Regions from separate parts of the Neptuniibacter sp. QD37_11 genome, predicted to be linked through region 1. Evidence: predicted binding sites of a transcription regulator. Region 1 holds the regulator's gene; the other holds the start of a gene.
The links. Region 1 encodes sigma-54, which starts transcription at its own class of promoters, with help from an activator protein. Its sites were predicted from a motif close to TGGCACNNNNNTTGCTNT; they were not measured.
Positions count from the first base shown of each region.

Region 2: ACMXYT_RS14515 (HAD-IIB family hydrolase) is a predicted target of sigma-54. The motif match lies at 2,290-2,307, and genes of this name have one in related genera.

Region 1 covers NZ_CP180552.1:2,649,362-2,653,575, forward strand. The annotation lists gene lptA (lipopolysaccharide transport periplasmic protein LptA) at 1-250, shown strand, start outside; gene lptB (LPS export ABC transporter ATP-binding protein) at 262-987, shown strand; gene ACMXYT_RS12320 (RNA polymerase factor sigma-54) at 1,042-2,556, shown strand; gene hpf (ribosome hibernation-promoting factor, HPF/YfiA family) at 2,615-2,905, shown strand; gene ptsN (PTS IIA-like nitrogen regulatory protein PtsN) at 2,922-3,380, shown strand; gene rapZ (RNase adapter RapZ) at 3,389-4,214, shown strand, end outside.
Region 2 covers NZ_CP180552.1:3,097,212-3,101,425, reverse strand. The annotation lists gene ACMXYT_RS14525 (sugar phosphorylase) at 1-44, opposite strand, end outside; gene ACMXYT_RS14520 (glycosyl transferase) at 57-1,283, opposite strand; gene ACMXYT_RS14515 (HAD-IIB family hydrolase) at 1,289-2,167, opposite strand; gene ACMXYT_RS14510 (2Fe-2S iron-sulfur cluster-binding protein) at 2,396-3,361, opposite strand; gene ACMXYT_RS14505 (group I truncated hemoglobin) at 3,373-4,173, opposite strand; gene ACMXYT_RS14500 (c-type cytochrome) at 4,184-4,214, opposite strand, start outside.

The DNA of each region.
Region 1 (4,214 bases):
CCGCCAACAACAAGAAGTGAATGGTGACTTCAGTGATGCTTGGGGTAAACACATGGTGTATATGGTTAACAAAAAGAAATTAACCATTACGCAAAGTGCCAAAGTAGTACAAGGCAAAGACACCTTTACTGGCAATAAAATTGTTTATGACCTAGACAAATCAATTGTGGATGCTTTTGGTGCAACATCAAAAGACGCTAAAGAAAAAGGCCGTGTAAACATGGTCATTCAGCCCACTAAGAAGAAATAAGGCCTGCTGTAATGAGCTTATTGGAAGCGCGAAATTTAGCTAAGCGCTACAAAGGAAGAGAAGTAGTAAAAGACGTCTCACTTAAAATTAATAGCGGTGAGATTGTTGGGCTTCTCGGCCCCAATGGTGCAGGCAAAACCACCTGTTTTTATATGATAGTCGGTCTTGTACAAGCAGACCGTGGCCAAGTTAAAATTAAAGATCAAGATATCACAGCCCTTCCTATGCACGGGCGTGCTCGTGAAGGCATTGGTTACCTGCCTCAAGAAGCCTCAATTTTTCGCAAACTATCTGTACAAGACAACTTGCTCGCGATACTAGAAACACGAAAAGATTTAGATAAACAAGCTATCAAGTCCAAAATGAATGAGCTTCTGGAAGAATTTCACATCACTCATATTCGCGATAGCCTTGGCATGAGCCTATCTGGCGGTGAACGACGTAGGGTTGAAATTGCCAGAGCCTTAGCAACCGAACCTGAATTTGTGCTTTTAGATGAACCTTTTGCTGGTGTTGACCCTATTTCAGTCAATGACATCAAACAAACGATTCGTCACCTTCAGTCCAAAGGTATCGGCATTTTGATTACTGATCACAATGTCAGAGAAACACTGGATATCTGCGAAAGTGCCTATATTGTCAGTGAAGGCACTATACTTGCCAATGGTAAGCCTGATGACATTATGAATAATGAAGCAGTGCGCGATGCGTATCTCGGTGATCAATTCACCTTATAAACCCATAGATAATAACTAGATGATTGTAGCCTCTGGAGTTAGTGCCGCCGTATTATGAAACAAGCGCTTCATTTAAAAATTGGGCAACAGCTCACAATGACACCACAATTGCAGCAAGCGATTCGCCTGCTGCAATTATCTACACTGGATCTTCAACAAGAGATTCAGGAGGCACTTGAAAGCAATCCTATGCTGGATGTATCTGAGGATGACAACACTACTGATGTACCATCTAATGAACAGGATAACAACCTAGAAACACATCAAAGCGCTGCTGCCGAAGAATTAGAGAATAACACTTCAGCAGAACAGGACTTCGACGACACACCTGCGGCTGAAGATAATTGGAATGAGAGCATTCCTGAAGAGCTATCTACTGACAGTAACTGGGAAGACACCTATCAATCTTCCACACCAACGTTAAGTAAAGAAGATCTTGATTCGTTTGAATCAAATGACACGGCAGAAGAAACCTTACAAGATCACCTTCACTGGCAACTAAACTTGACGCCTATGAGCGATCTGGATCGACTCATTGCGACCAACATTATTGATGGCATTAATCCGGATGGTTATTTAACTGTTCCTCTTGAAGAGATTCATGAGCACTTTTTGGAACAAAATTCCGATGAGAGTGACGAAGTTGAACTTGATGAAATAGAAGCCGTACTGCATCGTATTCAACAATTTGATCCGGCCGGTATTGCTTGTCGAGACCTTAGTGAATGCTTAGCTATACAGCTTCGCCAACTTCCATCTGATACACCGTGGCGTAATGAGGCCATTAAAGTGGTCAATCAATACATCAAGCTTCTAGGCACCCACGACTATCGTCAATTAATGCGCAAGACGCGCCTAAAAGAGCCACAGCTACAACAAGTTATTCAGCTCATTCAAAGCCTCAACCCTAAACCTGGCGCTAGCATAAGCCAGACCGCTGCAGAATATGTCATCCCAGATGTCATCGTAACAAAACAACGCGGTGTTTGGACTGTTAACCTAAATCCAGAAGTTTCGCCTAAACTTAGAATAAACTCCGGTTATGCAGGTTTAGTAAAGCGTGCAGATAACAGTTTGGATAACACCTATCTGAAAAACCATCTTCAAGAAGCACGTTGGTTTATTAAAAGCCTACAAAGCCGTAATGAAACCCTATTAAAAGTGTCGAATGAGATCGTTAAACGACAATCTGGTTTTCTAGATCATGGCGAAGAAGGCATGAAACCTATGGTATTACACGATATTGCTGAAGCAGTAGAGATGCATGAATCAACTATCTCTCGTGTAACAACGCAAAAGTTTATGCACACACCACGCGGTATTTTTGAATTGAAATACTTCTTCTCCAGCCATGTCAGTACAGCTACAGGCGGAGCAGCATCTTCAACAGCAATCCGCGCCCTAATTAAAAAGATGGTTGCAGCAGAGAACACAGCTAAACCTTTGAGCGATAACAAAATCGCGCAGTTCCTCGATGAACAAGGATTCAAAGTTGCTAGGCGCACCATTGCAAAATATCGTGAAGCAATGGGAATTCCACCTTCTAATGAGAGAAAGCGTCTGGTTTAATAAAGAGATAATAAATAAGGACGGCGGCAAAACGCCTCCACTCAAGTAGGAGAGACCTATGCAGATTAATATTACTGGACATCATGTTGAACTGACTGATTCAATGCAAAACTACGTCCTAGAAAAAATGCAGAAAATTGAGCGTCACTTCGATAACATCACCAATGTTCAAGTAACACTAAGCATCGAAAAACAGCGCCAGAAAGCAGATGCAGAGATGCATGTCTCCGGCGCCCAACTGTTCGCAACTCACGAACACGATGATATGTATGCTGCAATTGACGGCCTGACTGACAAGCTAGACCGCCAAGTTATAAAACATAAAGAAAAACTCAAAAACCACAAATAGGCCTCCGCTACAACGTATTATGCTGGTCCATGAACTATTAACCCCCTCAAGCACCCTATGTGGTCTTGAGGGGAGCAGTAAAAAACGAATTCTGGAAAAAGCATCTGAAATTATTTCAGAGCAAAACCCTAACCTAGAAGCATCTTGTATCTTCAACGGCTTACACGGCCGCGAGAAATTAGGTAGTACTGGCATAGGCGATGGCATAGCTATACCCCATTGCAGACTAGCTGACTGCAGCGATGCCAAAGGCTACTTAATCAAATTAGCTCAACCAATTGATTTCGACGCTATAGATAGCAAACCGGTAGATCTTTTGTTTGTTCTTTTGGTACCAGAAGATGCTACATCTGAACACTTACAAACTCTTGCCGCGATTGCTGAGTTATTCAGCCAAGAAAGCGTGCGAGAACAGCTGAGAAGTGTTGCAGATAACGAAGCGCTCTATCAGGCAATTTGCCAACTTAGTTCATAGGATGTGAAATGAAGCTTGTAGTGATAAGCGGTCGATCCGGTTCCGGCAAAAGTACGGCTCTACAAGCTCTAGAAGATATAGGCTTCTATTGCATAGACAACCTCCCAGCATTATTGCTACCTGATTTAGTCCAGCAAATGAGTAGTGAACCTAGTCACCCGGATCGCATAGCGGTCAGCATTGATGCACGCAATCTACTCAGCAACCTTTCCAAATTCCCTCAAATTTTGCTTAACCTTCGCCAAGAACGATGGGCAGAATATGAAGTAATTTTTCTCGATTCATCTGAAGCTACGCTATTAAAAAGATACAGTTCAACCCGAAGAAAACACCCGCTTTCAGATGAACATAAGAATCTACAGCAGTCGATCCAATCCGAATCAGAGCTACTTGAACCCATTGCTAGCCTTGCGGATATCAGGATAGACACGACACGCCTCTCCCTTTATGACCTAAGGGATACAGTTAAACTCCGCGTAGCTAAACGAAAAGAGCAGACGCTTTCAGTTCAATTTGAGTCCTTCGGCTTTAAACATGGGGTACCTCTAGATGTCGATTTCGTATACGACGTCCGTGCGCTACCTAATCCCCATTGGATACCTGAACTAAGAAGATTTACGGGACAAGAGCAACCAGTCGAAGAGTTTCTGAACAATTCTCCTGAAGTTAACGAGATGATCAGCGACATTACAGAATTTCTATCTCGCTGGCTGCCCCGCTTTGCCGAAAACAATCGCAGCTATATAACAATTGGAATTGGATGCACTGGAGGTCAACATCGCTCTGTGTATATAAGCGAACGTCTGGCTTCCCATTTTTCACAGCGCATGGATA
Region 2 (4,214 bases), 450 kb from region 1:
TGACTTTTGACCTGAAAACTGAGTTCTTCTTGGGAGTGATTCATTGTAATGCTCCCTTACCTATACATCAGTTCTTTATTGTCGAGTTCTACTGCTTCTACTAGACGATCAAAAACATCAGGCATAGCACTGGCAACGCGGTTCCAGCTCGGAATAAAAGGTGTTTCCATTGGGTTGGAAAGGAATTGTTCGCCAGCAGTCATGATGTTTCGAGCAAACATCTCGACCGCCTCTTCTTCGCTGTGGATATCGAGTTGCAAGCCATTCATGACGGCATCGTTATGGTAGGTTTCGACAAAATCTAATGCGATGCGGAAGTATGTGGCTTTGAGTGATCTAAACGTTTCGGTACTGAAGGTGTGTCCGTGAGTGGCCAATTTTCTAAGCAAGGCTTTGGTTATGTCGATCGACATTTTAGATAAGCCGGCATTCGCATCTTCTAATGATAGGTTTTGGTGTTTATGGTCATAGCGATCAGCGATATCTACTTGGCAAAGCCGGTTGTTCGCATAGTTGCGATGCATCTCTGATAGAACGCCTATTTCCAGTCCCCAGTCACTCGGTATGCGAATATCATTGAGTACATCTCTACGAAAGGAGAACTCACCGGCCAGTGGATAACGAAAGCTATCCATAAACTGTAAATACTCGATTTCTCCAAACACTTTTTTCAAAGCACGGAGCAAAGGTGTTACCAGTAATCGGCAAACCCTACCGTTAATTTTTCCTTCTGCTACTCGAGCGTAAAATCCTTTACAAAATTCATAGTTAAATTGAGGATGGGCAACAGGATAAATCAGTCTAGCGAGTAGTTCTCGGTTGTAAGTGGTGATATCACAATCATGCAGAGCTACTGATTCTGCCCGGCCTGAAGCCAGAATGTAGCCCATGCAGTACCAGACATTTCGTCCCTTACCCGCTTCTTTTGGCGCGAGATCTAATGCTTGGAGTTCCTTGTTCAATGCACGTAAGCGAGGCCCGTCATTCCAGAGAATTCGGTGGTGCTGAGGTAATTTGCCGAAAAACTCTTGAGCAAACCTAAATTGCGACTCGTCTGCGCGATCAAGCCCAATAACAATTTCATTTAGGTACGGGACTTCGCAAATTTCATCGATGATATGGCTAAGGGCAGGGCCTTCCAATTCAGAAAAAAGAGACGGAAGAATCAGTGCTAGAGGGCGTTTTTGACTGAATTGGAGAAGTTCACGTTCTAGATCCACTAAAGGGCGATCGGATAAATTATGTAACGTCGTGATAATGCCATTCTGATAAAAGTCAGCCATAAAAATCACCTCTTAGTATGCATGTCTTGAGTATGAGCGTTAGTGCTTTTAGATCGCAGACGGGTAAAGTATTTGATACCTTCGGCCCAGCCTTCGGGGCCCGTTGCTTGGGTTTGATATTGATTGGGGTTACGAATTTGAGGGCTAGGAGCAACAGGCGAGCGGATAATGATGGCGTTGTCCGCAGCATCTAGCATTGCGACATCATTTTGGCTATCGCCAGCAGCAATGCTGATTAAGTCATCGTTGTTTTGATCTTTTATGTAGTATGCGGATAGCCACTTCAATGCTTGGCCTTTATCGCAATGGCCCGTTACGTTTAAGAAACGCCCGCCTTGCAGAACATTGGCTCCTGACTCTATAAGCATGGCTATAAATGCTTGCTTGCGTTGCTCAGTGCTTTTCCAAATTAGGGGTTCGCTGAACTCGCGTGAGTTTGCTTTTTCAGCATCTGTTGAACTTAAGCCGGTACTGCTTTGAATACCTGAGGGGCCTAACTGGGCGAAGGTAATAAATTCATCGGGAAAGAAGCGTGATAGGTGTTGTAGCAGTGACTGCCATGTTTCTCGGCATTTAGAGAATACGTAGCAATGAAATTCATCCTTTTCATAAGATGAAACAAGATGGTGTTTAGGCGGTTCGGAATGAAAATAGCCCTTCGGCACGTATATAGCGGCTCCATTTTCAACGATAAAAGGGTGTTGGTTATTGAGCTCTTTTCTCAGACTAAGTAACTCCTCATAGGTCTTGCTCGTGGTAGGGATGATTGGGACATGTTGCTTATCCAATTGCTGAAGTGTAGGTATGGCTGGAGCATAGCTATAGCTATGGTGATCCAGAAGGGATCCATCTAAGTCTGTGAATATAAGTAGAGGTTGGTGCATGTTTTACCTTCCTTTACCAAAACGGTGCTGTTCTCTTTGATTTTTAACCAGTTTGCACTCATTTCATGCGATTTTTATCGTGATTTGGCAGCTAATGGTGCATTTGGGGTTTTATAGGGTTAACAGCAGGAAACGTGCCGGAAATAGGTATATAGAGGGTTTTAGATCTTCAGCTGGTAAATAAAAAAGCCGGCAGTGCCGGCTTGTGGAGTTAGGCTAGCAAGTTACCTAACTCGAGGGAGTGAACAGGTCGCAGTAGATGTCCTGCATATTGGCGCCAGCCAAAAATGTTTGTTTACGTAATGTTTTGACGCGATCTTCAGAACCACAGAAATAAGCTCGGTAGCCCTTGGTATTTGGTACCCTGTTTTTGACTACGGCATTGAGATCACCGATCTCGCAACCGTCTGGTTCTGATCTAGTTTCTTCGAGCACAACGGGATAATAAGTGAGGTTATCGTAGTGCTCACTCAACGCTTTTAACTCTTCGACTAGGTATAAGCCTGCGCTATTTTTAGCGCCAGCGAATAAGCTGATTGGGCCGGTATGACCCTGTTGTAAGGCATCTCTGACAATGCCATAAAGAGGAGCTAACCCAGTTCCGGTACCCGCCATAAGGATCGGTTGGTTGAGATCTGTTTTGGTATAAAAGCAGTCGCCAAATGGCCCTTGTAGCTCAATGCTTTCACCCAGTACAAATTCATTGAGTGCCCATTGGCTAAACTGCCCATCTTTAAAAATACGTAGCTGTAGTTCTATATGGTCATCGAGGCTTTTTACGCTGGCGATTGAGTAAGATCGGCTCAATCCATCATGACGAACTAAATTGATATATTGTCCTGCTAAGTAATCGATATCTGCTTTTAGTTTGAGTTGCAGAATGGAGTCCGTTAGTTGTTGCTTACTGATTAAGATCCCTTCGGTTGAGGATGCTTGCGCATTCCGTTGAACGCTCATTGCAGTATTTGGCTGGCAGCGACAAGCCAGAAAGTAGCCCTGTTGCTTTTGAGTCTCTTTAAGACCTTTTTGAGCATCAGCTGGTGGCGTACCTTCTGTTGCTTGGAGCATGCAGCACTGGCAAGCGCCAGCACGACATGAATTGGGAATGTCGTGACCAGCATCCAATAAGGCTTCTAAAAGGTTAGAGCCTTCTTTGACCGTAATATCAGCCTCTTCAAATCTGACGCTTACCATGTTGTGACTCCTTAGCGATTAAGCACATCGTCTTTAACGCTGCCGGCAATACCTGCAATTTCGCCGATATCACTTTCACTCACGCCGAGTTCAGTCAGCGTCGCGGCTAGGTTTTCAACGACCGCATCAAAATGGGTTTCGTTAAGTCCTTTAAGATGTTTGTGACCTTCCCGCATATCTTGCCCGGTGTAGTTATGCGGGCCGCCGAAGACCATAGTTAAGAAGGCTTTTTGCTTGGCTGCTTGGCCATCCATATCTACATCATCGAAGTAGTGGCTGATACGGTCATCAGCAAGCACTTTGCGGTAAAAAATATCGACGGCAGCATCTACCGCTGCTTCGCCACCAATTCGCTCGTATAAACTCATCTCTTTTTCCTCTTGGGCTGCCTCGCCTTCTTTAGGGCGATTAAGAACGTCATCTCTTACACTTTCCGCGATACCTGCAATTTCGCCGATATCTTCACTGCCAACACCCAGTTCAGTTAGGGTCGCGGCTAGGTTTTCAACGACCGCATCAAAGTGGCTATCGTTTAGCCCTTTGAGGTGTTTATGGCCTTCGCGCATATCCATGCCGGTGTAGTTATGGGGGCCACCAAAAACCATGGTTAGAAAGGCTTTTTGTTTTGCGGCTTGACCTTCCATATCAACATCATCGAAGTAGTGGCTGATGCGATCATCTACCAACACTTTGCGATAAAAAATATCCACAGCAGCGTCTACCGCTGTTTCGCCGCCTAGTCGTTCATAAAGAGAGGCTTGGCACTTAGCCCCGCCGAAAATTGATTTCAATTTGCTGAAGAAACAACCCATGTTAGATCCCTCATTCTTTGATTTGTGAAAGCATGTAGCCA